4 regions of the Ruegeria sp. CDSA141 genome follow, and region 2 is predicted to be linked to each of the others. Evidence: riboswitches for the same ligand, from Rfam matches in the RefSeq annotation. Region 2 holds a riboswitch; each other region holds the start of a gene.

Region 1 (7,913 bases), on a different contig from region 2:
ATGATGCGCGCTTTGCGCTCACGCCACTACTGAACGCCGCCGGGTGGCACCAGACAGCTGATCCCGGCAATCCGACCATCCTGTCGAATCCCGGAACCTGGGCAGAATGGCGCAATATCACCGGGCTTGTGCCGGGCGTCACGCGGTTTGCGGACGAGCTGCAACTACTTTATTCCGCTGAAATGCTCATTACCTCACCGGTTTTCAATCAACTGGACAATGTCTGGACAGGAAACGAATTTGCCGCTCCATAGCGCGGCTGCTTGAAACGCATGAAAGTGATTTGGCAAGACTCCCTTCAAGGGGTTTAATGCAACCAGGAGGTCAGCCATGCAAAACCCGGAGCGTTTCGAGAAGTTCTATTTCGCCAAAGTCGGCATGGGCGAAACCTGTGGCTGCGCCGAGCGGGTAATCGACGTATTCGAATTCAATCGCAAAGGCGGTGCACAATCCAAACAACCTGTGAAACAGGACAGGCGCAGACGCGGATCCTTTCGGGCATGGGCTGTCAGATATGGGCTGATGAGCCGAAAGCGAACATAGTCCAGGCCTGACGACCCACAGGGTTCGCTTTCGGCTTCATGGCTTGGCTCAGGCGGCGTGATAGCATTTCTGAAACCACTGTATCTGGTTGCCACGAGAACAGGTCAGGCCGGCACCAGCTTCCCGTCGCGAAGGTCCAGTGCATCCGGTGCCAGTTCCGTGCGGAACGCCGGCGAATGACTGACCAGCAGAACCGCCTGTGGCAACGCTCGCAGGATTTCCAGCAAGCGCGCTTCGTTTTTCGTATCCAGCGCATTCGTCGGTTCGTCCAGCAACAGAACTTCGGGATCCATCGCCAGAACTGTCGCCAGTGTCACCAGCCGTTTTTCGCCGCCTGACAATTTGTGCGTGATGCGGTTCTTTAAGTGCATCAAGTCCAGATCGCCAAGCACTTTATCGACAATGGGAAGCGCTTCGTCGCGTGTCTTGCCCAGATTGAGCGGCCCAAAGGCGATGTCTTCGGCGACGGTCGGACAGAACAGTTGATCGTCCGCATCCTGAAATACAAGCCCCACCCGGCGGCGCACTTCGCGGAAATCCGCCTCCTCCACGCGTTGCTGACCAAAAACGGTGACGGTGCCAGAACTCGGGCGCTGCAACCCAAGTATGATGCGCAGGAGCGTCGATTTTCCCGCACCGTTCGGACCAGTCAGAGACAGGCGCTGCCCGGCATTCAGGCTCAGGCTTGCTCCGTCGAGGACGGGTGGCTGGCCGGGGTAGGAAAAACAGATGTCTTCTAGCGCGATCAGTGTCATACGAATTCCAGAATGATCAGACCCAGGCAGAGACCGCTGAATCCAGCAGCAAACACAATGTCTCTGCGGGTCAGGTCAAATTCCTGAAGCAACGGCATACGCCCGGAAAACCCCCGGCACTTCATCGCGGCCAGAATGCGTTCCGATCTTTCGATCGCGCGCACCAGCATCATGCCCACCAGGTAACCAAAGCTGCGATATGTGTGCCAGTTGGTCGCTGGCCGAAAACCGCGCACCTTCATGGCGGCGCGCAAGCGCAGATACTCTTCCCGCAACACCTCGATATACCGAATTGTAAACATCAGAAGGTAAACCAGCTTTTCAGGGCAGCGCAGACGATGCAAGGCGTGACCCAGGGTGACCGGCTCCATCGTGCCAACCAACACCAGCAGGGACAGGATCACGGCATTGGCGGTCAAAGAAATCTGGACCGCTTTCCAGAAGCCTTGCCAGCTTGCCGGGTACCCCCAAAGCGTGAACATCATGTCTCCGGGCATGGAAAAGGGCAGCAGGATCAGCATAAACAGGATGAATCCATCCATCATGGCCATTCGCTTCAACGTCTTTCGCCACGGCAAGCGTGAAATCATCAAAAGCGAAAGAGACACGGTCAACGCCGCGCAAAGCGCAATGAGGGCTGACAGCGCCACGGTCACGACTGCAAAAGCAACTGCCATGACGATCCGCATCCGAGGATCCAGCAGGTTGATCAGACCTTCAGGCCCGTCACCGGCTTCGGCCAGTGTTTTCTCTTGGTGCCCCAGGACGTGTGCCATCAGGCCGCCAGCTTGCGGCGCGCCGCCATGTAAAAGCCCAGACCGAACAGACCAACGATGTACCCGATCCCGCCAAGGATGGTTTGCAGGTCATTCTGTTCGCGATAGGCCGCGATCTCGCGCCTGAGCGGGCGCAACTCGTCACGAACGGCCTTTGCGATAATCTGTCGTTCCTCTTGGCCTAGTGAAGTCGCGGAACCGACAGTCTGGGCCATGGTCGCCGAAGTTGCGCTGTCCGCTTTTTCTGCGACAACACCCATAATCTGCGCGACGTCCTCTGCAGGCATAGTAATCTGGGCCACGTGCCCGGCGCCCAGGTCAGCAAAGAATGTATGCGCCACGGCTGAGTTCGGAGTGTAGATAAAAAACCCGTCTGCATCCGTCACCGTGCGACCCAGCTCTGCCCCATCCGGGCCAGTAACAATGACTTCGGTATCGCTTGCCATATCGCCGCTGGAAAAACCGATCTCACCCTCTATGGCATCACCGGACACAAAAACACCGGCTATGACTTTATGCGCCAGCGCAGGCAAAGGCGCACAGCACAAAGCCAGTGTGATAACCAGATGCTTCATGTGGTCGCTCCTCTGACAAACAGCTCGGGCTTGACTTTGCGCGCCAGCAAAACGGCGAACCCGGTCAAAATCGCTTCGATGGCCATGACAGGTATATGTGCAAAGAAAACAAGCTTGGCAGCGGGCAGGAACTCATCCCCCGACAGTGCCAGTGAAGTCGCGACCATGCCGGTCGTCGCCGCAATGGCAAATGCGCCGCCCAAGCCACCCCAGATCGCACCCTGCAAAGGCGTCCCACGCGCGATCAGGCGACCAAACAACAATCCGGCCACCACCGCGGGCAAAGCGATATTGACGGTGTTGATCCCCAACACCGTCAATCCGCCAAAGCCGAAAAAGACCGCCTGCAGCAAAAGCCCGACGAACAAAGCCGGGAATGCGGCCCAGCCAAGCAGCAGTCCAGCCATGCCATTGAGGATCAAATGTACCGATGACGGACCAATGGGTACGTGGATCAACGATGCCACGAAGAAACTGGCTGACAACACTCCGGCAGTGGGGATGCGGTCAAGATCCAGTGACCTGAGGCCCATGGCAATCCCACCCGCAGCGGCGACGGCACCGCCGACCACGACCGGGTTGGAAAGGGCTCCGTCGACGATGTGCATTTGGGTTTACTCCAGATCCCAGGCGCGGATCCAGATGACCGCATCCTGACTAAGTTCTTTACCCTCATGTTCGGTCACTGGACCTGAACCAAGTGCTGCGAAACCCCAGTAACCGGCTTTTGGAACGCCAAACGAAAAGTACCCGTTGTCGTCCGATATGGCGACCACGGCACCACCCGGCATTGGTGACACCTTCGGTGTCGAAGCGGCCGAGCTCTCCATGCCAGGTTCGGCGGCCATGTACTCGATCTCGATCTCAGCACCTGCAACCGGCTGACCATCAGCCATCACACGGCCCGTGAAGGTCGAACCTGCGATGATGTTGGTCGGCTTGTTAAGCGGTATGATCTCGGTCGGCAGACCCACAGGGTTCATCCAGTCGGTCGGCAATGCGTTGCGGTTCAGGAACGCTTTGGTGAACTGCTGGATATAGATGTCTTCGGCTTCCTCATAATAAGGTTGAGGAACCGTCACCAGCACGTAATCGCCCGAACGTTTGACAGGAACACTGCCTTTGAACGCCGCCCCCTCGTTTTCTCCACCGGTGAAGCGGACAGGTTCCAGCGTATCAAGTAAATCAGTTTTTTTGCCGTTGTGGATCACATAGAATTCCTGCGGCTTTTCCATATCCATGACATGACCGTTCTCGAACGGATGCCAGAAGATCAGCTTGACCGGCACATCGCCGGGTTTCTCGATCATGGTGTCGGTGGTGTATTCCAAAAGGAAATGCGCATTTGCCATGGCAGGAATTGCCATCGCGGCAGCGGCTGCACTGAGCAGCTTTTTCATGAACAGTCGTCCTTGTCCCGTCGCGCCAATCCCGGTGCGAAATTCACTTTGACTGCGGGACATCCAACGCCAAATTGCCCTTTCAGGCATCCTGGTCCGACGCACATCCCGTCGCCGATGAGGAGCGCCCCTTATGGGGGCACATGCCCGGCAGGTATCCTGACTTGCGGGTCAAAGCGTCGGACTGGCCTTCCCGGGAAAACCCCAGTGGCGTTTCAGCCCTGCTCGCCGCTTACAGTTGCGGGTGCAGTTGCGGAATTGGGCCTGAGCCCGCACCGCATTCCCTATTGATTCCAGAGCGCGCCCCGGAACCGGACATGTCCAGCGGCTTGCCAGACAATCCCAGTCTCCGTCAACGATCAATTGTGATGGCGGTCGAAAAAGTTATGAGCCTGGGAAGTCTGGTGTGGTTTGACGTGCTTTGGTAAGCATCAGTGGAAGAAGGGGAAATACACTTCTAGGCTTCTGAAAGATACCTTTCCGACAACGGCAAGCTTGCTGCGCCCAGCGAGCGCGCATCCGGGCCCAGGGCCCCCGCCAGCACCAAAGGGCGCTCAAGACCGGTCAGGTTAACCTCGGACAGTTTCTTTTCGACCAATTCAACCAAATGCGCCTTGATGTCCGGCGGCATCCAGCCGTCAATCTTTACGCACTCAAAGTCGATTAGACTGCATGATGATACAATCGCATAGGCAATCCCGCTCGCGGTCTTATTCAACCAGTTCTCCAGTTGAGCTTTTGGCACATCCCAATGCTCGGTCGATTCCCATAAAGAATGCGAGGTTGCCCCTGCTGTCGTGATTGCACGCTCGAGCACATAAAGGCTGGCCACGTCAATCAGCGGCTTCACACCGCCAGCGTCATCAGGAACAGGCAAAGGACCGAGCGCGCCTGCATTTCCCCGACCAGAAAAGATCGAGCCATTGAGGACCACCCCGCCGCCAATGAAGAAGCCGACGTAGAAATACAAAAAATCTCTTGGCCCGTCAGCCGGGCCAAAAACCAATTCCGCACCACAGGCCGCTGTCGCGTCATTTTGAAGGAAAACTGGCATATTGCAGCTGAGAGCCAGGTCCGCTTTTAAGTCCGACGCGCGCCACGGGTCCATTTTTTCCTGAGGAACCTGCAAAGCCTTCGCCCAGTCCCACAGGTAAAAGGGCATAGCTATTCCGAGCCCCGCGATCCGGCTTTTGGACTCAGGTGACATGGACGACATCACTTTCCCAAGACACTCCCTGGAAAAATCCAAAGTGGCATTCGGCGTTGGATAGTCATAGGTTTGCCTCTCTCGTTGCCGCACATTTCCGACAAAGTCAGTCAAAACCAGTTCGGTACTGCGGCGCCCGACTTTAAGCCCAAAGAAGAACGCACCATCCGGATTGAGGCGCATGGGAACAGAAGGTTGCCCGACTTTCCCGCGAACCGGTTCACCGCGCAGAAGCAACCCATCCTTTTCCAATAGACGCATAATGACGGAAACCGTTTGTGCCGACAGTCCCGTCATGCGCGCGATTTCGGACTTCGCAAGGGCCTGATGGCGCCGGACAAGAGATAACACAAGGCGTTCGTTTCGGGCCCGCATGCCGCTTTGGTTTGTTCCGCGCACCTCTGACCCGTGCGAGCCAATCGAGTTTGTCTGAGATGAATATTCAGGCACGACCACCCCTTTCTTGCTTGAGAATGAGAAAGCCGACCCGCCCTGTCAATAATAAATAAGAGTGAGTTATTTATTGACTCAATTTTTGATTCTTGTGATGGTTTCTCATGGGATCAGGTTATTTTTTCCTGATCGCTCTCGTGCCCTCATGGGCATTAGAAAAACTGGGAGGATTATCGATGAAACTTGCAAGACTTGCGGGCGCGACAGCGCTGGCAGCTGCTGCCATGGCTGGCAGTGCAATGGCGGAAGGTGAAACTGTTTGCCTGATCACCAAAACGGACACCAACCCGTTCTTTGTCAAAATGAAGGAGGGCGCGACAGCGAAGGCGGAAGAGCTGGGAATGACGCTGAAAGCCTTTGCGGGCAAGGTCGACGGTGACCATGAAACGCAGGTGCAAGCCATTGAGACCTGCATTCTGGACGGCGCCAAAGGCATTCTGCTGACGGCCTCGGACACATCATCCATCGTTCCGGCTGTGAAGCAGGCGCGGGATGCAGGGGTTCTGGTAATCGCTCTGGATACGCCGCTGGAACCCATTGACTCGGCTGACGCTACGTTCGCCACGGACAATTTCCTTGCCGGGCTGTTGATTGGACAATGGGCCAAAGCCACGCTGGGCGACGCCGCCAACGACGCCAAAATCGCGACACTGGATCTTGCCGTCAGCCAGCCGACAGTGGATGTGCTGCGCAATCAGGGCTTCCTTCAGGGCTTCGGTGTTGATCTGGCAGACCCGAACGTGATCGGCGATGAAGATGACCCCCGTTTGGTCGGAAGTGATGTCACTGCCGGCAACGAAGAAGGAGGTCGCCGCGCGATGGAAAACCTACTGGCCAAGGATCCGACGATCAACGTTGTTCACACCATCAACGAACCTGCGGCGGCAGGCGCTTATGAAGCGCTCAAAGCCATCGGACGTGAAAATGACGTACTCATCGTTTCCGTGGACGGAGGTTGCCCGGGCGTCCAAAACGTTGCTGATGGTGTTATCGGCGCAACGTCGCAACAATACCCGCTGTTGATGGCATCACTGGGGGTTGAGGCCGTCAAGAAATGGGCGGATGAAGGTGTAAAACCTGAAAACACACCCGGTAAGGATTTCTTTGACACCGGCGTGGCGCTTGTAACGGACAAGGCCGCTGGTGGCGTCGAGTCAATCTCGGTCAAAGAAGGCATGGACCTCTGCTGGGGTTGACCTGATCACCCGGAGGGCCGCAGAGGGCGGCCTTCCGCTTTTCAAGCCACCCATTCGCTCGAAAACTTGCTAGAGTCGTCAGTGACCTGACGCTTTGGGGGAACCTTTATGTCCGATACTTCACGACGATCAGACGACTTCGAAGCCGCTGCAAAAGGCAGCCCGGAACAGATTGCCGAATTTGACGATCACCACCGCGGGTTTGTCGGAACGGTTCAGCATTTTCTGCATGTGAACCCCTCTCTGGTGCCGTTGATCGTTCTTGTGGCTGCCATCGTCATTTTCGGTGTCTTGTTGGGCTCCAAGTTTTTCTCGCCATTTGCGCTGACCCTGATCCTGCAGCAGGTTCAGATTGTCGGGATCGTGGCTGCGGCACAAAGCCTTGTCATCCTGACGGCAGGTATCGACCTTAGCGTCGGGGCAATCATGGTAATGTCGTCGGTTGTGATGGGTCAGTTCACCTTCCGGTATGGGCTGCCGCCATCGGTCTCGATCATTTGCGGCCTTTTCGTTGGCACAGCAATCGGCGCGGTGAACGGTTATCTTGTCAGCCGCATCAAACTGCCGCCGTTCATCGTGACGCTTGGCATGTGGCAAATCGTTCTCGCGGCAAATTTCCTCTATTCTCAGAACGAAACCATCCGGTCACAGGAGATCGAGGAACATGCCAGCATCCTGCAACTGTTCGGTGCCAAGTTTAACGTCGGCGGGGCTGTATTCACCGTCGGCGTGATCTTCATGCTGGTGCTTATCCTCGTACTTTCCTACGCGCTTCGTCATACCGCCTGGGGAAGGCATGTCTATGCGGTCGGTGATGATCCGGAAGCCGCCAAGCTGTCCGGTGTCAATGTGCATCGCACGCTGATGTCAGTTTACATGCTGTCCGGGCTGATCTGCGCTTTCGCGGGCTGGGCCCTGATTGGTCGCATTGGGTCCGTGTCTCCGACGTCAGGACAGTTGGCAAACATTGAAAGCATAACGGCGGTCGTGATCGGGGGTATATCCCTG
Region 2 (7,913 bases):
CACATTGCCAGCGCGATCACGTGGTCAATGGCGTCGGTCTCGGTCACGCTCCGCCCGGTTTCGCACCCGTCGGCGCGCAGGATCAGGCCGTCTGCAACGGTTTCCAGACGAATATCCGCCGAATCCGACGCCAGCAGACGTTCGGGGCCTGTGTCGATTGCAAAGCCGAATTTTGCAGGCAGGGCCGGCAGGTCCGCAAGCCGGCCAATCAGTTCATGGGTCAACCGAGCGGTCAAATCGCCCGCCTGATAGAGCGGTGTAACCAGAATATTGCGGCGTATTTCGATGCCGGGTTCCGCATCCAGCAGGTTCAGCGCGGCAAGCTCTTTGAGTAGAGGCTGGTGGTCTTCCTCGTCCACGCCCCGCATTTGCAGATTGGCGCGATTGGTCAAATCGATCGAGCCGTTGCCAAAGCGGCCCGCCAGATCGCACAGTCCCAGAGCCTGATCGGCGTCCAGACGCGCCAGCCGGGGCCTGACCCTGACGACCAGACCGTCACCGGACATCATCGGACGATGGGCGCCGGGGCACCAGCCCTGAACAATTGGTGCACTCATCTCAATTTCTCCAAATCGGCCCGGATGGAATTCCGGCGCGTGTTCCAAAGCCCGGCCTCCAGCAGCGCGCGGAACCGGTCCTGCATGGCCTGACGAGCTTTGGGATTGGCCTCTTGCAGGAACGCGTCCACCTCTGCGTTGCCCAGCGTGGCATCGTGGTAGAGGTCAAATAGATGTGGTGCGACCGTGCCGGACAAATGCGCGAATGAGGCCATATGATCCAGCGTCGCTGCGATTTCAGCGGCTCCGCGGAAACCATGGCGTTGCATCCCGGCGATCCAGCCGGGATTGGCGGCGCGGGCATGGACGACACGGCTGATTTCTTCAGGCAAGGTGCGGGCACGAGGATTTTCCGGTTTTGTGTTGTCCAGATGGTACAGCTGCGCGGTTCCGCCGGCGATCTTCTTGGCGGCGGCAAAACCCGCCTCGTGTGTGGCATAATCGTTGGCCAGAAGAAGATCGGTTTCGGTCAGGTCCTGCAAGTGGACAAAGCTGTCCGCATTTGCAACGCGTTGGGTGATACCGTCCTTGTCCTGCGATATGTGTTCGCCTTCCAATGCAAAAGAGCTGGCCTCAAGCCACGCTTCACCTGCCTGTGCACGGGCCTCGTCGGTATACACCTCGGAGAGTTCGGTCATGTTGACGCCATAGCTTCCGGGCGCAGGTCCATAGACCCGCGCCACCGGCTCCTGCCCGGCATAGGGGTTCCAGTCCGCCGCCTCATCACGCGCGGCCAATGCGCGAACCGCTTGGCCAAACAAAGCGGACAGCGTCGGGAAAACATCCCGGAACAGGCCCGACACCCGCAAGGTCACGTCCAGGCGCGGGCGGCTCAGGTCAGTGATCGGCAGAACCTCGATGCCGGAAACCCGCTCGGACCCTTTGTCCCATACGGGTTTGACGCCCAGCAGGTGCAAGGCCATGGCAAATTCCTCGCCCGCCGTGCGCATGGTGGCTGACCCCCACAGATCGACGATCAGCCCTTTTGGGTAATCGCCTTCTTCCTGAAGATGGCGTCGCACCAGTTCCTCGGCCAGTTTCACACCCTGCGCATAGGCCGCACGGGTCGGAACCGACCGCGGGTCAGTGGTGTAAAGGTTCCGCCCGGTGGGCAGAACATCTGACCGACCACGATAGGGTGAACCCGAAGGCCCGGCATCGATCCGTTTGCCCCCGAGCGCTTTGATCAGCGCGTCGCGTTCAGCGTGGGCCGACGGGGCCGAATCGAAATTGCCCGTCACCTCGGGCACGCGCCCGAAGATGTGCAGCCCGTCGCCAAACTGGCTTTCCTTGATGTCACAGACAAAGCGGTCGATACGTGTGATCGCTTCGGCGGTGCAGGTTGCCTGATCAAGGCCGAGATCGCTTTCCAAGCCAATGGCCTGCGCTTCATCACGGATATCTTCCTGCAAGCGGTCACGGCGTTTGGGGTCAAGCCCGTCGGCGTTCGAAAACTCATCCAGCAGCGATTCAAGCCGGACCATCCGATCCGGCGTGCCACTTTCCTTCATCGGGGGCGGGATGTGGCCCAGCGTGACCGCTCCAATCCGGCGCTTGGCTTGCGCGGCTTCACCGGGATCGTTGACGATAAAGGGATAAATCACCGGCAGATCGCGGATCAGCGCCTCGGGCCAGCAATGAGCAGACAAAGCGACCGATTTTCCGGGCAACCATTCCAGCGTTCCATGTGCCCCGATGTGGATCAGCGCGTTCACGCCCAACCCTTTGCGCAGCCACAAATAGAAGGCGACATAGCTGTGGCGCGGGGTGCGCGAGAGGTCATGATAGTCGTCATCACGCAGCTCGGGCGTGCCGCGTTCGGGTTGCAGCGCGACCAGCGCCTTGCCGCGTCGCAGTGCGGTGAAATGGAAGACCCCATCGGCACAGGCCGGATCATCTTCGGGCGCGCCCCATGCGGTGTGCAGATCGGTGCGCAGGGTCTCGGGCAAATCCGCAAGCGCATCCAGATAATCCTCGAGCGCCCACGAAATCCGTGCGTCCAGAAGAGTGTCGGCAATCGGCTCGCCAGTCGCGATGTCATAGCCTTCTTCGCGAAGATCGGACAGCATCGCTTGGGCTGAGGCCAGCGCGTCAAGGCCAACCGCATGGGCCATCTGCCAGTCTTTGCCGGGATAAGTGGACAGGACCAGCGCGGGAATCTGATCTGCCTTGGGTTTGTCGTTCAGTGCAAGCCAGCCCGAAACACGGTCGATGATCGCTTCGATCCGATCCGGTTCGGGCCGATGTGCAAAGCGCGCGTATTCCAGATGAGGATTGCGTTTGCCGGGTTCCTTGAAAGACGCGACTCCCGCCGAGATCCGCCCATCAACCTCCGGCAGTACCACATGCATGGCCAGATCGGCGGGGGACAGCCCGCGTTCTGCTTCGGCCCACGCTTTGCGGCGCGAGGTGGCGAGAGCGACCTGAAACACAGGCACATCTGCTGCGTCCAGAGGCGATGTTCCCGACGCACCTTTGCCCGAGAAGGAAGTGGCATTGACAATTGCCGATGGTTTCAGCGCAACAACCTGTTCCCGCAACCAGTCGGCGGCCACAGGCGCCTTGAGCGACGGGGCAAACAGGCCCATCGCCTCGAATCCACGGGCCCGCAGGCTGCGGATCAGGGTGGCGATCGGGGCGGTGTCTGCCGAGGTCAGGTAAGCGCGGTAGAAGGTGACGAGGATGCGTTTAGCGTTATCTTCGAACGCGGTTTCCACCGGGATTACGCCGCGATCCGGACACCACGCGCCACATTCGGGCAAGGTCTTGGCGCCCATCACCGGACCGGCATAAAGCCCTGCCGCCAGAGCCATCTGTGCCAGTGCGGCCTGTGCCGCGACCTCGCCGCCGGTATCGCACAGATGCGCCAGCCGCCGCAGGGTCGAGACGGGCAAGGTGGAATAGTCATCCAACCGCGTATCCTCGCGCCCGTCCGCTGGGAGGACGGCCAGAGCGATGCCTTTGGCCTGCGCCAGTGCCAGAACCTGCTGCAGGCCATAGGACCAGTAGGGCACGCCACCGATCAGACGGATCAGAATGCCCTTGGCGCCCTCGAGCGTCTGCTCGACATAGGTGTCAACGGACAGCGGGTGTTTCAAAGCTGTCAGATTGGCCAGCCGCAGGGTCGGCATTCGCCCATCCGGTCCGCCACCACGATGCCAGCCCGCCGCGAAAGCACCCAGGTCGCTGTCCGAGAAAGACAGCACCACCAGTTCTGCTGGGCTCTGGCCCAGATCGGTCGGGGTCTCGGTTTCCTCGAGCCCGTGGCTTTCGCGGAAGACGACGTGCATGGGTCTTACTCGGCAGCCTCACGCACACCCACGAGGATATCGCGGATTTCCGCCTCTTTGATGTCGTCATGCTCGGCGATTACGACCAGACGCGAACGGCGCTCTTCGCCGGGTTCCCACGGACGGTCATACTGGTGACGTACCCGCGCACCCACGGCTTGTACCAACAGACGCATGGGCTTTCCCTGAACGGCGGCATACCCTTTGACCCGCAGGATGTTCAGCTCATTGGCGAGGCGTTCGATTTTGGCCACCAGTTGGGTCGGATCGGCTTGCTCGGGCAACTCGACGATGATGCTTTCGAAATCGTCATGCTCGTGATCATGGTGGCCGTCGTGATGCGAAGGGCGGGCGTCCATGTCATCCTCGGCGGCGGCTTCCAAACCCAACACAACGCGAACGTCCACCGCACCTTCGGCCACTTCGACCACGGGCAGGGGACGCGGCGCCTCGGCGGCGATGATCTCGCGTGCTTTTACCACGCCTTCAGGGCCGGCGAGGTCGGGCTTGGTCAGCAGGATGATGTCGGCGCAGGAGATCTGATCCTCGAACACCTCGGACAGGGGCGTTTCGTGGTCGATCGAGTCATCGGCCATGCGCTGGGCATCCACCGCTTCGACATTGGGCGCGAAGCGACCGGCGGCTACAGCCTCGGCATCGGCTAGGGCGATCACGCCATCCACGGTGATTTTCGAGCGGATGTCGGGCCAGTCAAACGCCTTCAGCAATGGTTTGGGAAGCGCCAGTCCCGAGGTTTCGATCAGGATGTGATCCGGGCGCGGTTCCAGAGCCATCAGGGCCTCGATGGTGGGAATGAAATCATCTGCCACGGTGCAGCAGATGCAGCCATTGGCCAGTTCCATGATGTTTTCCGCCGGGCAATCGGGAATGGCGCAGGATTTCAGGATGTCGCCATCGACGCCTACATCGCCGAACTCGTTGACCACGACAGCAAGGCGCTTGCCCTGCGGGTTCTGCATCAGATGACGCACCAAAGTGGTCTTGCCCGAGCCCAGAAAGCCGGTGATCACTGTGACGGGGAGTTTTTCGAGGTTCGACATGTCAGGCTCCAATCGGGGGAATGCGCGAGGCACAGTTTTTTCGGAAATGTTCGGGGCGTTCGCGCCATTTCACCAAACCATCTTCAGTGGCCAGATACTTGGTCGCACCGTCGACAATGACGTCGACATGATCTGTTTCGCTCAGGTTTTCATAGACGAATGTCCAGCGGCCCGGCCCGCCGCGCAATACGATCGAACAACCTTGATCGCAGTTAGACAGGCATTCTACGGCTTTCAGGGTGACACCGTCGGGCAGGTCAGCCTGTTCCAGGGCCTTGTGCAACAAAGCGCCCGGGCGTTGCGCGTCATCTTCGACAGGCAGGCCGCGACGGCAGGTGGTACAGACCAGCAACTCGACTGGTGTGGTCTCGGTCATGTCTCTCATCCCCCCAAATCCTCTTCGCGGGGGACGGGGTTTCATGCGGGCCACGATTGGTCACGGACCCGACACCGGAACACCCCGCCCGGTTTCAACTTCGGTTGTTGGCAGGTCTCCCGGCTTGCGGATGCCAGAGGAGGGCCTCTGTCGGATGTCCCGCCTTCCCGGCCTTTGGGCCAGTGGCATTGGGCATCCTCTCCGTTCACGGTCGCGGGGGCGGCTGCGTTTGGCGGCATGACCGTTGACGCATTCCCTTTTCATCGGCTGTCACCGACACCAACGAAAGGGACATGCGGCACCGCTGGCCTGCTTGTCAAGCGAGTCGCGCGTAACAATGATGTAGAGGAGTAGAAAGCGACCTGTGGGCGTCGATGGGCGGCATGTCGTGCGGGGTTCAGCCTGAGATGAGCCCGGCGACGAACGGTATCTCTGCTAGGGTCGTACACTGTGGTGGGTGGGTGCCTCGACAGAACTTGTCACGATGGTGGGAAAAGACCGCCGAACACCCCGGATCCTCTCGCGCTAATAGATGACGTTGATCATGAGCAGAGAGACGACCAGAAACAGCACAGTCATGATCCCACCGGAACGCACGAAATCCATCACCTTGTATCCTGCCGGACCCATAATCAATGCGTTTACCTGATGGGTTGGGATGATGAAGCTGTTCGATGTGGAAATGGCGACGGTCAGTGCAAAAACCGATGGATTCCCACCAGCCGCTATCGCAATCGATATCGCCAAAGGCACCAGCAGGACAGTGGCCCCGACATTTGACATGACCAGAGAAAAAGCAGTCGCCAGAACGGCGATTCCGGTTTGCAGCGACCAGAGCGGCCAGCCGTCCAGAATTATCATGATCTGCTGGGCGATCCACGCAGCTGTGCCTGTGTTCTGTACGGCTTGTCCCAACGGTATGAGGCAGGCGAGCAGGAATACGGTGTTCCACCCGACCGCCCGGTATGCCTCATCCACGCTGAGCACACGGGTCAACATCATGCCTACCGCTCCGGTAAGAAGGCAGAGCGAAAGCCGGACGTCCGTGAACAGGATCAATGACAGCGAAATGGCGAAAAATGCCAGGGCCCAGCCGACTTTTTGCGGCCTCAGTTCGTCCTGGGGAAAGTCCGTTGTCACAACGACGAAGTCCGGGTCGCGCTTGATCCGCATCAGGTTGTCCCATCTGGTATGCGCCACGAGCATGTCACCGGCCTGAAACTTTTCGAGCCCGATCTGAGTGGATTCGTGATCCTCGGTCTCGACATGGCTCAGCGTCTCTTCGCCGCGGTGAATGGCCAGCAGCGACATGCCATAGGTCTTGCGGAACAAAAGCTCGCGGGGGCATTTGCCGATCAGCTTGCTGTCTGGCGTGACGACCACCTCGGCCACGCCTGCATTGGTGGGGGCGAACTCTTCGACAAAAATGTCCAAATCCGGAAGAACGGTAAGCCCGTATTTCTTGGCGAACGTCTCGACCTCCCAACGGCGGCCGACGATGGCCAGCCGACACGGGGCCGCAATTTCGGCTGTCAAAACCTGAACCATCGAGGTTTTGCCGCGATAGAAGGTGGAAATGATGTACAGGTGGTTTTCGTGGTTGATGTCGGCCAGAATCTCTCCGACCAAGGGGCTGTCCTCGGGCACTACGACTTCGAACACGTCGGCTTTGAGGCCATAGACCCTTTGCAGGTATTCCTGTGTCCCTTGTCCGGTGCCCGTATTGTCAGGCCCTTCAGCCACGGGCAAAACCCAGCGTCCTAACAGCAAAAAGTAACCAATTCCCGTTAGGATCAGAACTGCACCGATCGGTGTGACCGAGAACAGGCTGAAGGGCGCCATTTTCTGAGATGCCGGCAAACTGTCATTTGCCGTCAGGATCAGGTCGTTCAGCAGGATAAGTGGAGACGACCCGACCATCGTCATTGTGCCACCCAAAATGGCGCAGAATCCCATCGGCATCAGCAGTCGTGACAGCGGTATACCTGACCGCGAAGAAATACGGCTGACAACGGGAAGAAACAGAGCAGCGGCGCCGACATTCTGCATGAACGAAGAAATGACGCCAACGGTTCCTGAGATGATTGGAACAACCCTGCCTTCCGATTTGCCACCATATTTGAGGATAACGGCAGCAACCTTGTTCATGATCCCCGTCTTGTCCAGACCAGCACCGACGATCATTACCGCAATGATCGAGATGACGGCATTGGATGCGAAGCCGTCGAACAGAAGGGTTACATCCGCCAGATTTCCCAGCCCGGGCGCGTAGCTGAGCAAGCCTATGAGAACCAGAACCAATATGGCGGAAAGGTCGATCCTGATGATCTCGGAGACGAACAAAAAAACGGTGAAAGCCAGAAGGGTACAAACGACCCCCATCTCAAAGGTAAAGGCAATGTGTTCCACAATACGTCCAGAACTTTTTCTTTGTTAGATTCCTAGTTCATCCTTCTCGCCTTGTCATGAAGTTTCGTTTTTCACTCACTTCGAGACATAATATTTCTCTAAGAATGGCGGTTTGAGTAGTGGTAAAAACCTCTTTTGACGAACACCAAACCCTGTGGTCGTGGTGTCCCGCACGCGGTTCAGCGCGTCGAACGTTTAAGCGGGCGGTATGCATGGGTCC
Region 3 (7,913 bases), on a different contig from region 2:
GCAGGCGGGTCCAACCGCTGTCATCGTTACGCGTGGCAGCGACGGGGCGCACGGTTACTTGGCAGATGGTTCAGAAGTCTCGGTTCCTGTGAAGCCCGTTGAAGTAGTCGACACAATCGGCGCAGGTGACACGTTCAACGCTGGCGTCCTGACCGGTCTCAGCCGTGCAGGGCATCTGACCAAATCAGGTCTGCGCGGATTGACTGCGGAAAACTTGCGAACGGCTATGGAACTGGGCGCGGATGTGGCCGCAGTGACCGTATCCCGAGCCGGGGCGGAACCGCCTTGGGCGCATGAGCTTTGATCTTTAGAATGGCACAATGAAACGATCTGAAATCAACCGTATCAAATCCCAGGCACACGCGTTTATTCAGTCCTTCGGTGCCGTGTTGCCACCCTTTGCGAATTGGACGTCAGAGCAAATGCGCAGCCCTCTGGCGGAAACGATTCGCAACCGCGGGCTGGGATGGGACATAACCGATTACGCACAAGGCCGTTTCGACGAACTTGGGCTTTTTCTGTTCACTCTGCGCAATGGTGAGGCGAAGGATCTGAAATCCGGGCGCGGGATGCTCTATGCGGAAAAACTGTTGATCTCGAAAGACAATCAGCTTTCTCCGATGCACCGACATATCGTCAAAGCAGAAGACATCATCAACCGGGGCGGCGGCGACCTCGTTCTGGAAATCTATGCGTCGGATCCAAACGGTGGCGTTGACCGCGACAACCCGGTGACGGTCCCCAGCGATGCCTGCCCTGTAACCTTGCAACCCGGAGAGCACTTGCGGCTGAAGCAGGGGCAAAGTGTAACTCTGATGCCCGGCATCTGGCACGCTTTCTGGGCGGAGCGCGGCGATTGCCTTATTGGCGAGGTTTCGACCGTGAATGACGACCGTACGGACAATGTCTTTGAAGAGCCAATCCCGCGGTTTTCAAAGGTCGAAGAAGATGCAGAGCCGGATTTCCTGCTTGTATCGGACTATTGACACCGTTCGGTCCGGGCTGGCGTGAACAGGATAGTCGGCTCAACTATCGCAAATCCTTCCACCACCCCACACCGTCTGCCGCTTGACAAGTCTTGCGTAGCCGGACTAGCTGATCGGGATGGTTCCGCAAGGGATGAAAATGGGAATACGGTGCGGCGCAGGGATGCGCCAAGTCCGTGACTGCCCCCGCAACTGTAAGCGGTGAGCGACGCCACTGTACCACTGATCCGAAAGGGTTGGGAAGGTGGGCCGAGCCTTGACCCGCAAGTCAGGAGACCTGCCATCGCATGGTAAACCAACCCGGGGCGGGGCGTCCCCGAAGGAGGCTTGATGGCGCGTTTGCGTAATATATGGGTATTTGCCCTCTGTCTGCATCTGGCAAACGACGGAGATGGCAATGGCCTGCTATTCTGATCACTACGTTCTGATCTGTTCAACATGTCAGGGGACGATGCCTGCCGAGGCCGCGCAAGACGCACTGGACGCTCAGTTGCCTGACGGTTTTGAAACCCGAATGGTGGCCTGCATGGCAGGTTGTGAACGGGCCATGACCGTTGGATTTCAGGCCGCAGGCAAAGCGCAGTACCTGTTCGGCGACATTAAGACATCACACGACCTGGCTGCCCTGGTCGAATTCGCGACGCAGTTCGGCGACAGCGACGATGGCTGGACAAGCGCGTCGGACCGTCCTCCTGCCCTCTTTGCAAAGACCCTGTCGCGAATACCCGCTTTGCCATCCCGAGGGACGTCATGAGTTTTCTGGTTGCCGAGGATCTGGAGTACTACGCTCTCAATGGTGATATCCTGTTGCAGGACGTGTCCTTTCGTCTGGAAGAAGGATCAATTCTGGCAATTGCCGGACCGAACGGTGCCGGTAAGACCACTCTGCTGAAACTGCTATGCGGGATCGAACGGATTGCGTTGGGTGATGTTTGGATTCAAGGCAAAAGCCTTCGCACTCTGTCCGCCCGCCAACGCGCCCGATCCATTGCTGTGGTCGGACAGCAGGAAACGCCCGATGGACGGATGCGGCTGCAAGACTATGTTGCGCTGGGACAAATCCCGATTCAGGGTGAACGATCGACGGCTCAACATAAAGCTGATCTTGAACGGGTGCTGACGACGACCGAACTGTCGCATTTCGCAAACAAACCGATGAGCCAACTGTCGGGCGGTGAACGTCAGCGCGCACATATTGCTCGCGCATTGGCCCAGAATCCGTCTTTGTTGTTTCTGGACGAACCAACCAACCATCTGGACCCGGATGCCAAGGGGCACATGCTGTCCTTGGTCGCTGACCTGGGGGTAACGGTCGTCATGATCGTCCATGATTTGGTCATGATCCCGGAATTCGCCAGCCATGTGGCGTTGATGAAAGCCACGCGCCTGACCGGGTTCGGGCCTGTCAGCGAAGTTCTGACCACAGACCGGGTACGTGACACATTTGGTGTGGATTATCTGTGCTTTCAGCACGAAGGCCGCATGATCCCGGCGCTGGATATCCGAAAACGAAAACTGTCATCATAACAGGAGCTAAAAATGATGCACAAACTCTGGCCAGTGGTTGTTTTCACTGGCTTGGCAAGTGGCGCAGCAGCGGAGGCCGTCACGGTGGACAACTGCGGCGAACCGCTTGTTTTTGAAACGGCGCCCGAGCGTCTGGTCGTGCACGACATGAACATGACGGATATGGCCTTTGCACTCGGCCTTCAGGACAAGATCGTGGGGCTTACCGGAATTACCGGCTGGTACAAAACAAGCCCCGATTTTGATGCTCAGCGTGGCGATATCCCAGAACTTGCCCCCAAATACCCGACCATTGAAAACCTTGTGGCCGTCGAGCCCGATCTGTTCTTTGCCGGTTGGTACTATGGCATGAAACCCGGTGGCGATGTCACGCCCGACACCCTGGAACCCTTTGGTATCAAGACCATGGTCCTGACCGAAAGCTGCGTGCATCTGGACAAGAATCGCCCCGAGGCCAGCATGAACCTTTTGTTTGGTGACGTTCTGCGTCTGGGCATGGTCATGCAGGTCGAGGACGAGGCCGAAGCGCTGGTTGCCAACTGGAAGGACCAACTGTCCGCCATTGAAGCAAAAACAGCCGATCTGGCAAAGCCCCGCGTGTTCCTGCTGGACGGACCGGCCGATGCTCCGTTTACTGCCGGCAAGTTCGCCATTCCCGATGCAATGATCGCAGCCGCCGGTGGCGAAAACGTGACACATGATCTGGATACCAGCTGGGGCCGCACGTCGTGGGAAGCCGTGGCAGCGGCTAACCCGGAATTTCTGGTGCTGCTCGACTATCAGTCCGGCAACGGCGCAGAGGACACCTTTCAGTTCCTGAAGGATCATCCGGTGATGTCACAAACGGACGCGGTAAAGAACGAACGCTGGATTGGCCTGCGTTACGAAGAACTGACGCCCGGCCCGGCAAACATCGAGGCGATCGAGAAAATGGCGAAGGCCATGCACCCGGAGACCAACTGATATGGTCCAATTGGGCCGTTTGATTTTGTTGGGGGCGGTTGTTCTGACCGCCCTTTTGCTGTTGTCCATCGTCTACGGGACCACTCCTATCCCCCTGCGCGAAGTTTTTACAGCCATCGGTCTTGGAACCGGTCTGGTGGACGGAGACATGTCGCCCTTGCACCGGATCGTCTTCGACCTTCGCCTGCCCCGCGCCCTGTTTGCTGCCGTGATTGGCGCGGGGCTGGGCGTCGTTGGTGTTGTTTTGCAAACAACGACGCGAAACGATCTGGCAGATCCGTTTCTGTTCGGTCTGTCCTCTGGTGCAGCTGCTGGCGCCGTTCTGGTGATCACGGTCACAGGTGATGTATTGGGCATCTGGACGTTGCCGTTGGCGGCGTTTTGCGGCGGCCTGATCGCATCCGGCATTGTTCTGGCGCTGGTTCAGGGCTTACGCACGAGCGCGCCTGAAAAACTTATCCTGGCTGGTTTGGCGGTATCCTTTCTGTTTTCCGCGATCACCAATTACCTGATTTTCTCTGGCGACAATCGCGCTGCGCATTCGGTGATATTCTGGATGCTTGGCGGTTTGGGACTGGCAAGATGGGAAACGTTCCCACTTGTCTTAATCGGATTGGGCCTGATTCTGAGCTATTCACTTTATCGCAGCCGGTGGCTTGACGCACTGCTGACCGGAGATTTTACAGCCTCTTCACTGGGTATTCCCGTTCAGGGCCTGCGGTTCAGTATGTTCTTCGTTGCCGCGTTGGCGACGGCCAGTTTCGTTTCCGTTGCCGGCGTCATCGGCTTCGTCGGGTTGATGGTACCGCATATTGCACGCGGCATCGCCGGAACTCTGCACCGAAACCTGCTGGTCGCCTCAGCCATCGTGGGCGCAATTCTACTGACTCTCTCTGATATCTTGTCACGCCTTCTTCTGGCTCCGCAGGAGTTGCCCGTCGGAATCGTCACAACGTCAATAGGATCACTTTTTGTCTTCTTGTATTTATTCAAATCTGATCGCGGGAACTAGTTTCCAGAGGTTGCGCGACACTTTCATTATTCAACATTGATGAGGTCAAGCAGTTCGGCATGCAATTCGGGGGTTGCGGCGGAAACGACCGCGCCATCTGAATCGAGGGTCAAAGCGTGCCCCTGCCAATCGGTCATCACTCCGCCAGCGGCTGTGACAAGGGGTGAGACCGCCAGATAGTCATAAGGTTGCAAATCGTAATCCACGACAGCATCGACATGCCCCGAAGCAAGCAAGGCATGGGGGTAACAATCATAGGCAAATCGGCGCGTCTGCCCTGCGGTCATCAGCCGGGTGAACAGGTCAGGATGGTCGCGGTAGATCTTGTCCCCTTCATTCACATACAAAACCGATTGATCCAGGCGTGTTGTTTGTGCGACCTGTACCAGTCGCCCGTTCAGGCGGGCGCCGTCACCAATTACTCCCAAGTAGGTCTCACCTAAGGCCGGCATTCCGACCAGTCCGAACTGAGGTTGTCCATCAAATAGATGAGCCAAAAGGAATCCGAACAAGGGATGGCCGGACAGAAACGATCGGGTTCCGTCAATGGGGTCAATGACCCACATATGGAGCCCGTCGCCAGCCTCCTGACCGTGTTCTTCGCCAAAGATGCCATGCTCTGGGAAATGCTGATTCAGATAGGCCCGTACTTCTGCTTCAACTGCCTTGTCGGCCTGCGTCACCGGGCTTTCATCCTGCTTGAATTCAACACCTAAAGAACCCCGAAAAAAACGCATAGCGGACTCCGAGGCAATATCAGCAATCTTCATCGCGTGTTCAGTCAACGCATCTGAGGTTACCATTTCCGGTCCTTTCGGCTGAAGTCATCCGATTTCCGACGGATGAAGGATTGATTGCCCTGAAAACTGAATGAGAAGTCATGCAGTTCAGTCTTCAGATTGGCGTGAAGTGTAACAATACTATAACTTTATCAACGGCTTATAGGTCAAAAACAGCCAGATTCAACGACCTTCCGGACATTCGGGGCGGATTTGCCGTGTTAGCATGCTTTCCCTATGCGTTCCGATCGCTGTGTGTTTGTCAGTTGATCAGCTCTTGCACCCTCGGGTCAGATTTTCACCCGGCTCATCTGCGGGTCGTACAGCGGTTGCAGTGTCACTTCGCACGGAACCCTTTGAGTTGCGACATCCAATTCATATGTCCCTGATGTGACGTATTCCGCGTCGACGCCCTTTGCGTTTCGGATGTAACCGTAGCCGATCGACTTTCCGACGGTGTAGCCATAGCCGCCCGAGGTCAGCCACCCGACTCTTTCGCCATTCCGATAGATCGTTTCACGCCCCAGAAGAACAACGTCGGGTTCAACCGTGAAACATGCCAGCATCTTCTTTACGCCGCCGGTTTTTTGCGCCTCAGAGGCGGCACGCCCTTTGAAATCAATATTCTTCCGGAGTTTCACGGCCCAGCCCAAGCCACTTTCGAACGGCGTATGATCCGGCCCGATATCCGAACCCCAGGCGCGGTAGCCTTTTTCAAGGCGCAGCGATTCAATGGCCCTGTAGCCCGCATTTATCAATCCATGCGGCCGCCCGGCCTCCATCAGCGCGTCATAGACGGTCTGTGCATACTCCACGGGCAGGTGCAGTTCCCACCCTAATTCACCAACATAGGTCACACGCAGCGCCTTGACCGGACACCCGGCGATACCGATGGTGCGGATCGCGCCAAACTTGAACCCGTTATTCGAGACGTCATCGCGCGTCACCGCCGCAAGAATCTCACGCGCTTTTGGTCCCATCAATGACAGAACTGCATTCGATGAGGTGATATCGAATAGCTGGCAATTCATAACCTCGGGAATGCTGCGGTCGATCCAGTCGAAGTCATGAGCGGCGAAGCCAGTACCGGTGACGATGTAGAACTCATCATGAGCCACACGCCCAACGGTCAGGTCGCACTCGATCCCGCCCTTGTTGTTCAACATTTGGGTATAGACAAGGGCGCCAACCGGCTTGTCCACATCATTGGCACAGATCCAGTTCATCGCTGCCAGTGCATCCGGACCCTTAAGGGCGAATTTGGCGAAAGATGTCTGATCGAACAACACAGCCGCTTCGCGTGCCGCTTTATGTTCGCGACCTACGGCATTGAACCAATTCTGGCGGCCAAAGCTGTATTCATCCCTGGGTGTCTCGCCCTTTGATGCATCGGCGTACCAGTTGGGGCGTTCCCAGCCCAGTTTCTCTCCAAAGCACGCGCCTTGCTTTTTCAGCGTGTCGTAAAGCGGCGACTTGCGACAGGGGCGGCCAGAGTCATGTTCCTCATGCGGCCAAGCCATCGTGTAGTGTTTACCGTATGCTTCAACGGTACGGGTGCGAACCCAGTCGGTGTCGAAATGCGGGCGGCCAAAGCGACGAATATCAGCAGACCACAGATCGAAGGGCGGCTCGCCATTAAATACCCACTCCGCCAGCGCCATGCCTGCACCGCCGCCAGCCGCGATGCCAAAGGCATTAAAGCCCGCGCCGACGAAGAAATTCTTCAACTCAGGCGCTTCGCCGATGATAAAATTGCCGTCAGGCGTGAAGCTTTCCGGCCCGTTGGTCAACGTTTTGACGCCAGTGTTCTCCAGCGCAGGCACGCGCCCCAGCGCAAGCTCCATAAGCTGTTCGAAATGATCGAAGTTGCTGTCGAGAAGGGTATAGTGGAAACCTTGCGGAATCCCCTTGGTGGCCCAGGGGATCGGGTTCGGCTCGTACCCGCCCATGACCAGACCTCCGACTTCTTCCTTGTAGTAGGTCAGCCGGTCGGGATCGCGCAGAGTGGGCAGATTGCCGGGCACGTCGAAAGGTTCGGTCACCATGTACTGGTGTTCCATCGGAACCAGAGGAACGTTGACGCCAAAGCGGCTGGCAAAGGTGCGGGTCCATTGCCCGGCGCAGCAGATCACCTTTTCACACTCGATCCGACCATGTTCGGTGATTACCGCGAGAATCTTGCCATCTTCAATCTCGATATCGATGACCTTGGTGTCTTCGAATATCTTCGCCCCGGCCATGCGGGCGCCCTTGGCCAATGCCTGCGTGATATCTGACGGGTTGGCCTGACCGTCAGTCGGCAGATAGGCCGCGCCGATCACGTCGGAGACATCCATCAAGGGCCAAAGCTCTTGCGCCTCGGATGGGGTCAGAAGTTGCATGTCCAGACCAAAGGAATGCGCTGTCGTGGCCTGCCGTTTGACTTCGGTCCAGCGCTCTTCGTTGCAAGCAAGGCGCAAGCCGCCATTCATCTTCCAGCCTGTACCGAGGCCGGTTTCCTCTTCGATCTTGTTGTACAGATCGACGGAATAGCCCAGCAATTGCGTGATATTTGCGTTCGAACGCAACTGTCCAACCAACCCTGCGGCGTGAAACGTGGTGCCTGAAGTCAGTTTCTTGCGCTCCAGAAGCACCGTGTCAGTCCAG
Region 4 (7,913 bases), on a different contig from region 2:
TTCTGGTCTTGCGCCAAGGGCTGCCATGTCTCAGGCCATGTTGCAATGGCAATTCAAAGCGCAAAACGCAGAGACGCGCCGCCGAAAAGCCGCATGGCGGCCTTGGAAAAATCATCTAAATTGCGTTTCGATGATTTTAGCCCATTACCACATTCAAAAGCAGAACAACAAAAGTGAAGCAAAACCCATCGACGCAGGTTCAACCCACGGAAAACCGTGGGCGTATTCGTATTCTTGCCACCTCCGACCTGCATATGCATCTGACCGGTTTTGACTATTACACGGACACACCAGACCCAACACTTGGGTTGACTCGCACCGCCAGCCTGATCCGCAAGGCCCGACACGAGGCCACAGACGCACTGGTGCTGATGTTCGACAACGGGGACTCGCTCCAGGGAACACAGATGGGCGAATGGGCCGTTCGGAACGACACTCGCCATCCGATGATGCTGGCATTCAAGGCACTGGACTATGATGCGATTGGTCTTGGCAACCATGATTTCGGGTTCGGGCTGCCATCATTGGACAAGACCCTTGCACAAGCCCCGTGCCCGGTTCTGTGCGGCAATCTTCATCGGTCCGGAGAAATACAATCATGGCATCGTTTTGCGATCCTTGACCGCATCATACCGGCAGGAAACAAGGGCATACCCATTCGCGTTGGCGTGTTTTCGGTTCTTCCACCGCAAACAACACGCTGGGAAGAACATAATCTGAACGAAACCGTAGTGGCGGACGACATTGTTGTCGCGGCACGGTCCCTAACGAATTTCTTGCGCGAAAAAGGGTGCGATCTGATCGTGGCGCTCGCCCATTCCGGGCTAGGAAACCCGGACACAGCGACCGACACCGAGAATGCCGTCATTCCCCTGGCCGCGATTGAGGGCATCGACGCTGTTGTCGCCGGGCACACTCACCTGACCCTTCCCGCACGCACCAGCGCCCAAACCCCGAATGTGGATTACGCGAAAGGGCTGGTGCATGGTACGCCGGTTGTCATACCCGGCTCGGCAGGCGCATATCTTGGAGTAATTGATTTAGCCGTTACCCTACAGGCCCAGTCGGGGCTGCGTGTTGTTGACAGCCACGCTGAATTGCGCCCGGTTTCCGTGGGCGGCACCGCTATTGGCGAAGACTTGGAAATCGCGCAACTAGTTGAACCCGCACATCAGCAGACCCGTCAGGACATGGCCGCGCCCGTTGCGCGCGTCTCGGACACATTGCACAGCTATTTCAGTTTCTGTGCACCGGATCGTGGACTGACGCTTGTTGCCGCCGCACAAGCAACCGCGTTGCGCCCCTTTTTACACGGCACCGCGCTTGCAGAGCTGCCACTGTTGTCAGCCGTGTCGCCAGCCAAATGCGGCGGGCGCTCTGGCCCTCGGTATTACACGGACGTTCCGGCCGGTGAAATCTGTCTGCGGCACGTTGCGGATCTGCATGTCTTCCCCAATGAGTTGCGCGCGATCCAGATCACAGGCACGCAGTTGCTGGAATGGTTGGAGATGTCAGCCAGTGCATTCAACCAACAATTCCCCGATGCCGAGGCAGAACTGTTCGACCGGGATCGGGCGGGGTACAATTTCGATATCATCTTTGGCTTGTCCTATCAGATCGACCCGTCGCAACCGCCGCGATACGATGTCGGGGGGCAAATGATCCATCCCGGTCACAGGCGGGTGCATCATCTGACTTGCGCGGGCCAAGCCGTACGGCCGGATCAGGTGTTTGTCGTTGCTCTCGATAATTATCGCGCAAGCGGTGGTGGACATTTCCCGTATATGTCATCGGCCCTGGCCATCAATCTGCCCCCGCTGGATATCCGGGACATTTTGCGAGACTACATGACGCACCGCCTGCCACCCGACCCATTGGCCCGGCAACCTTATCCGTTCTCTCTGATGCCGAAATCCGGGATGACGACCATTCTTCGGACTGGTCCCGGTGCTTTGAAGTATATTGACGAATTGAACATGTTTGACCCCAAGATTCTGGAACCTGACGAAACCGGTTTTGCACGCATTCGCCTGACGCTCTGACGGGTTGTCATTTGCCGAAGCCTTCCCTATATCCAGAGTCGAGAGGTTGGCGCGGGCGAGCGCCTCGCCAACCTGGTCAGGTCCGGAAGGAAGCAGCCACAACGAGCCCCGCTTGGGTCGATGTCCAACCTCTCACTTTTCGAACCTTAGCCGCAGGAGGGCTTTATGATTGTAGAAAAGACCCTTCGGGCAGCACGGTTCTGACCTCACGGTATCAACTGACTGCCTGAACACATGACCCGGGGATGAGCGATTGCCATCCGTCGGGAGTACTGTTTCTGACGACAGGCAGACCAATGTTTCTTACACTTTCGGACCTGGGATGGTCCTCTCACTTTGCTGCGCAACACGCGGCTTATCCTTCCTGCACACCTTTTCGCATCACTTCCGTTCATCGGGACCGCCTGATCGGGCTGAACCCGTATGGTGAAGTCCCGTTGCTGACCCTCGATCAGTCAACCGGCAGCTATGCCGTTGGCGATTGGGTTCTCACCGACGACGACAAACGCGTGCGCCACTTGCTCGACCGGCGCAGCCTGCTGCACCGACGCGCCGCCGGTACAGGTGCCGCGACGCAACTGATCGCAGCCAATGTCGATGTGCTGTTCATCGTCAGCTCGTGCAATGCCGATTTCAACCTGCCCCGGCTGGAACGATATCTGGCGCTTGCGCATCAGGCCGGGTGTTACCCGGTCGTTGTTCTGACAAAGGCCGACAAATCAGAGGACCCTGATAGTTTCTCGGGGCAGGTGCAATCACTGGACCCGTTCTTGACGGTTCTGGCGATCAACGCGCTGGACCCTGCAGAAGTTGAAAAGGTTCTGTCCTGGTGCTCCAAAAGCCAAACCGGAGCGCTGGTTGGCTCGTCGGGCGTTGGCAAGACGACACTTGCCAATTCCATGACCGGTCAGGATCTCACCACCTCGGGCATTCGCGAGGATGACGCGCGGGGCCGGCACACAACGACCGCACGCGCACTGCACCGGATGCGCAACGGCGGCTGGTTGATCGATACACCCGGAATGCGCGCGTTGCGCCTGCTGGACGCTCAGGACGGGATCGACGAAGTTTTCTCGGACCTTGCCGAGTTGAGCCGGGACTGCCGTTTTGCGGATTGCCAGCACAACTCCGAGCCCGGATGTGCCGTGCAAAAGGCGATCAGTCACGGCACGCTTGATCCGGTGAGACTGGACCGGTGGCGCAAGCTTCGGCGCGAAGATCGGCGCAACTCTGAAACAGTCGCACAGTCCCGCGCGCGGGACAAAGCGTTCGGTAAGATGGTCCGTGGCGTCATGAAGGAAAAGAAACTTCGCAACCGGTGATCGTTGGACGGTGCCCGGCCCGTCCTGCGCCGCGTCTGGTCAAGCGATCAGTCGCGGCCAAACCGCTGCGTTGCGCCGGGCAAATGCTCCGATATGACCAACCTCAGGCAACCCGAAATCGGCGGGGCTCAGCAGGTGACGGTTGGCATCGGGGCCGTAAAGATCCGCAAGCCGCCAAACCGCTTCCGGCGGCACCATCTGGTCGTCCTCGAATGCAAACAAATCCACGGGCACTCCAGTTTCCTCCCAGTGCGCCGCAGGTAAGTCACGCCCGATTTCAGGTACATAGCTTAACGGCGCTGTACACCATTTGCGCCACTGCCAATAGACCGATGCCGGCAGGTCCGAGCCAAACCCGATCGCCTTTCCGGGAAGGTAGCCAAGTGCTCGGGCCAAAAGCGGGGCATGGCCGTACCAGAACAACCTTGCCAAACCCCGATAGGGCCACGGATGGTCGCTTAGGGTCACAAGCCCCGAACACACACAGATCATCCGGTCAATCAGATCGATATCCGGTTGTACTGGCCCCAACATCGCGCCGACGGAATGGCCGATGGTCCAGTGTTTCGCATTCGGGTATCGCCGACGCATTTCCGCCCGTGCCGCAGGCATGTCGATCAAGGCCCAATCCGCCATGGTCGCACGCGAATCTTTCAGGCGGCCCGTTAAAGAATACCCATAATCCCTATAGTCATAGGTCAGGCAGGCCATACCCTTCTCAGCGGCAAGCCATCGTGCGAAATGACGGTAATAATCACGCGGCACACCCGTTGCACTGTTCAGCACGACGACGATTTCGGGCGAAGTTACCGGGCTATACAATCGGGCGGACAGCGTTTTCTGCCCGGACGGAAACCGAAACTCCTCGGTCAATACCGTTTGCTCTGTATCCAACATGATCTCTGGCTTTTCGCTTGGTAAATCCGGTTTCCGAACCTCAACACCCTCGACACTATGCATGAACCAACATCGTATCCAGCATGACCAAGCGTCCGGTCAAAAGATCGGCTTGACTCGGTGCGTGCTCAAACGCTAGCGGTTGTGTGATGGTTTCCGGCCTCCACAAGGGGTCGGGATGAAAAGGGAACACGGTGCGGTAATGTCTGGTCATACAGGCAACAACCAAATCCGCGACTGCCCCCGCAACTGTAAGCGGTAAGCGATGCCAAAACACCACTGGCCCAATGGCCGGGAAGGTCGGCAAAGCAATGACCCGCAAGTCAGGAGACCTGCCATCGGAAACGAAACCGAAACTCGGGCGGGGTGTCCGGGCAGGTCCTGACGGCATCACGCTGTCCCACCTGTCCCAAATATCCTGTCCGCTACGCGCGGAGGGCGCAGGATGATCTGGAAGACAAAAACGCATGAATACAGTGCAACAGTATGTCAGCGGACGGGCAAAACCTGCCCCGCTTTGGCGCGGCTGGCGCGCTCGATATCCGAAGCCGTGACACAGGCGACCTTGGCCACAAGTGACGATTTGGAGGTTGAGGGCAGCAGTGAGCTGTCGCATTGCGCCGAAGGATGCCATGCAATTTTTCTCGCGCGATCAGACAGCATTCGTATCTTTTGCGGGACGCAGCCCGAAGCCGCAATTGAGCCCCTGAACGGCTATGCCGACTTGATCTTCGGAAACACGTTCAGTGCGATGCCATCCGGCGTCGTGAAAAACCCACCCTGCGCGATGATCCAGGTTTTCACGATCCGGCCTCGAAAACCCGTTTGCGCGCCCGCGCAGATTTCAATCTGATTCCAGACTGACCCGTGCCTGGGCACGCCGAGAGGCCCAGGCCAGTTGCGCATCCGTTTCGACAGCGCAAGGACGTACCGCCCGCAATCGTTCCAGCGCTGTGTCCGCGCGTTCGCCGCATTCGACCATCAGCCGCAGAACAACCATACCTGACCTGCCACAGCCCCCACGGCAGTGCACTAAAACGCGACCTCCACCTGACAGCGCGTGCCGGGCTGCGGCGCTGACAGACGGCCACGCGTCCTGAACCGCCTGTGTCGGCGCTCCGAAATCTTCGATCGGAAGGTGAACCCATCGGCTGGCGCGGCTTTGAATGTCGCTGCCGAAATCCTTCGCGCCATCCTGAAGCATCTCGACATCCGTTGTCATCGATACAACAAGCCCCGGCTGCCAGGCTGCGATCGTATCCAGATCGCTGAAATAATCCCCGCCACGTCCGGGCATCGAGGTCAGTGCAAGCGTTCCGCCTCCGACTTGCAGGGCGTAGATCACCAGCTGCGACATGAAACGTGTCCTCCCCGAAGAACTCTTTACAAAAATGAGTCATTAAATCTGCTAACGCAGTTTAGTGCGAAAGCGACTCGTTTCTAAATCAAAAATCATGACACCACGCTGTGGACGCGGGCAGCGGTGGCCACTACGCTGTGCCCAAGCACCGAATCCCAACGAGAAGACATGACAGACAGCTCCAGCCCCGCCTATAAGGTTCTCGCCCGCAAATATCGCCCGGAAACCTTTGCCGATCTGGTGGGTCAGGATGCCATGGTGCGCACCCTGAAAAACGCGTTCGCGGCCGATCGGATCGCGCAGGCCTTCATCATGACCGGCATTCGCGGCACCGGCAAAACCACGACCGCGAGGATCATCGCCAAGGGCATGAATTGCATCGGTCCGGACGGAACCGGTGGCCCCACAACCGAGCCCTGCGGTCAGTGCGAACACTGTGTCGCTATCATGGAAGGTCGCCATGTCGACGTGATGGAGATGGACGCCGCCAGCCGCACAGGCGTCAACGATATCCGCGAGATCATCGACAGCGTGCGCTATCGCGCCGCCAGCGCGCGTTACAAGATTTATATCATCGACGAGGTTCACATGCTCTCGACCAGTGCTTTCAACGCGCTGCTCAAGACGCTGGAAGAACCGCCCGCGCACGTGAAGTTCATCTTCGCGACCACTGAAATCCGCAAAGTGCCTGTCACAGTACTGTCCCGATGCCAGCGCTTCGACCTGCGCCGGATTGAACCCGAAGACATGATTGGCCTTCTGAGCAAGATCGCCGAAGCGGAAAGCGCCCAGATTGCCGAAGACGCGCTGGCACTGATCACCCGAGCAGCGGAAGGATCGGCCCGGGACGCGACCTCGTTGCTGGATCAGGCGATATCGCACGGGGCTGGCGAGACGACCGCCGATCAGGTCCGTGCAATGCTTGGACTGGCGGACCGTGGCCGCGTTCTGGACCTTATGGATATGATCCTGCGCGGCGACGCCGCGGGCGCACTTACCGAGTTGAGTGGGCAATACGCCGAAGGCGCGGACCCGCTGGCGGTGCTGCGCGACCTGGCCGAGATCACGCACTGGGTGTCCGTCGTAAAGATCACACCTGACGCGGCCCAGGACCCGACGGTTTCTCCGGACGAACGGACCCGGGGCCAACTCATGGCCGAGGCTCTGCCGATGCGGGTCCTGACCCGCATGTGGCAAATGCTGCTGAAGGCGCTCGAGGAAGTCTCCGCTGCCCCCAACGCGATGATGGCCGCTGAAATGGCCGTTATCCGCCTGACTCATGTGGCTGATTTGCCCAGCCCCGAAGAGCTGATCAAGCGATTGCAGGATACCCCGCCACCGCCGCAGGGCGGGCCCAACGGCGGCGTGCCCATAGCCAGACAGGGTGCGGTTCCAACGCAAGCTGGCGCGGCCCATCCGCCTGCCTACGCGTCGCCCCCTCGCGGTGCCGGTGGTGCGCCGGTTGCAGCTCTGGCGCAGGATGCTCAAACGGCCCTTGCGCGGTACCCGACCTTCGACCACGTGGTCGAACTGATCCGGACCAATCGCGACGTGAAGTTGCTGGTTGAGGTGGAAAACGGCGTGCGCCTCGTGTCCTATCAGCCCGGACGAATCGAATTCACACCCGCCGCTCAAGCACCGGCGGATCTGGCTCCACGGCTGGGCTCTGCCTTGCAACGCTGGACAGGAAACCGGTGGGCGGTCTCGATTGTCTCGGATGGGGATGCACCCACAATTGGGGAAATACGGGACGAGGCCGAGCTGGCACTGAAATCCGAGGCTGAACAACACCCTTTGGTTCAGGCTGTGCTGGCGCAATTCCCCAAGGCGAGAATCACCAATATCGAGACGCCGGAACAACGCGCCGCCAAGGTCGAGACCGAAGCTCTTCCCGAAGTTGAAGACGAGTGGGACCCGTTCGAGGAAGACTGACCTTGCCACCCGTCATCTCGTGTCACAAGTGATACTCATCGACTCTTCCCGTGATTTACACCGTTCCACAACGTGAGCGAGGGATTTCATGCGAGCGTCACCACTGCATCCACTTTTCGAATTGATTGTTCACGACATCGACCTGCGCGAAGTTGCAGGTGATACCTTGTATCCTGACATTCGGCAGGCGTTCGAAACCCACTCAGCGTTGCTGTTTCCCAAACAATCAATCCCGGATACATACCATGTTCGCATCGCCGAACTGTTTGGCCGTTGGAGAATAGAAGAGCTGTGGCGGCGGCACACGACTTTGAATTTCAGATTTCCGAACTGACCTAGAAAACAAAAGACAGCCTTTGC

Evidence for each region. Region 2 has a riboswitch for cobalamin ahead of AC2FLP_RS14630 (DUF1636 family protein). Riboswitches for the same ligand answer to the same signal wherever they lie in the genome.
Region 1: another riboswitch for cobalamin. It lies ahead of AC2FLP_RS20560 (DUF4198 domain-containing protein); the one in region 2 lies ahead of AC2FLP_RS14630 (DUF1636 family protein).
Region 3: another riboswitch for cobalamin. It lies ahead of AC2FLP_RS08965 (DUF1636 family protein); the one in region 2 lies ahead of AC2FLP_RS14630 (DUF1636 family protein).
Region 4: another riboswitch for cobalamin. It lies ahead of AC2FLP_RS19010 (hypothetical protein); the one in region 2 lies ahead of AC2FLP_RS14630 (DUF1636 family protein).

Annotation. Positions count from the first base shown of each region.
Region 1 is NZ_JBXWPT010000025.1:17,549-25,461, reverse strand. Features, by position in the region: gene AC2FLP_RS20590 (hypothetical protein) at 1-254, shown strand, start outside; gene AC2FLP_RS20585 (hypothetical protein) at 331-543, shown strand; gene AC2FLP_RS20580 (energy-coupling factor ABC transporter ATP-binding protein) at 648-1,298, opposite strand; gene cbiQ (cobalt ECF transporter T component CbiQ) at 1,295-2,074, opposite strand; gene AC2FLP_RS20570 (NikL family nickel/cobalt ECF transporter subunit) at 2,074-2,649, opposite strand; gene cbiM (cobalt transporter CbiM) at 2,646-3,257, opposite strand; gene AC2FLP_RS20560 (DUF4198 domain-containing protein) at 3,264-4,049, opposite strand; cobalamin riboswitch at 4,182-4,380, opposite strand; gene AC2FLP_RS20555 (ROK family transcriptional regulator) at 4,507-5,631, opposite strand; gene AC2FLP_RS20550 (sugar ABC transporter substrate-binding protein) at 5,886-6,905, shown strand; gene AC2FLP_RS20545 (ABC transporter permease) at 7,014-7,913, shown strand, end outside.
Region 2 is NZ_JBXWPT010000010.1:61,312-69,224, forward strand. Features, by position in the region: gene AC2FLP_RS14615 (ferredoxin-like domain-containing protein) at 1-557, opposite strand, end outside; gene cobN (cobaltochelatase subunit CobN) at 554-3,847, opposite strand; gene cobW (cobalamin biosynthesis protein CobW) at 3,853-4,908, opposite strand; gene AC2FLP_RS14630 (DUF1636 family protein) at 4,910-5,284, opposite strand; cobalamin riboswitch at 5,377-5,583, opposite strand; gene AC2FLP_RS14635 (SLC13 family permease) at 5,810-7,666, opposite strand.
Region 3 is NZ_JBXWPT010000004.1:221,850-229,762, forward strand. Features, by position in the region: gene AC2FLP_RS08955 (carbohydrate kinase family protein) at 1-304, shown strand, start outside; gene AC2FLP_RS08960 (D-lyxose/D-mannose family sugar isomerase) at 321-986, shown strand; cobalamin riboswitch at 1,091-1,285, shown strand; gene AC2FLP_RS08965 (DUF1636 family protein) at 1,384-1,740, shown strand; gene AC2FLP_RS08970 (ABC transporter ATP-binding protein) at 1,737-2,513, shown strand; gene AC2FLP_RS08975 (ABC transporter substrate-binding protein) at 2,526-3,476, shown strand; gene AC2FLP_RS08980 (FecCD family ABC transporter permease) at 3,478-4,488, shown strand; gene AC2FLP_RS08985 (inositol monophosphatase family protein) at 4,515-5,291, opposite strand; gene AC2FLP_RS08990 (GcvT family protein) at 5,558-7,913, opposite strand, start outside.
Region 4 is NZ_JBXWPT010000019.1:8,219-16,131, reverse strand. Features, by position in the region: gene AC2FLP_RS19030 (bifunctional 2',3'-cyclic-nucleotide 2'-phosphodiesterase/3'-nucleotidase) at 174-2,042, shown strand; RNA gene ffs (signal recognition particle sRNA small type) at 2,082-2,180, shown strand; gene rsgA (ribosome small subunit-dependent GTPase A) at 2,339-3,364, shown strand; gene AC2FLP_RS19015 (alpha/beta hydrolase family protein) at 3,404-4,324, opposite strand; cobalamin riboswitch at 4,395-4,615, shown strand; gene AC2FLP_RS19010 (hypothetical protein) at 4,707-5,114, shown strand; gene AC2FLP_RS19005 (protein-tyrosine phosphatase family protein) at 5,106-5,618, opposite strand; gene AC2FLP_RS19000 (DNA polymerase III subunit gamma/tau) at 5,790-7,553, shown strand; gene AC2FLP_RS18995 (TauD/TfdA dioxygenase family protein) at 7,642-7,887, shown strand.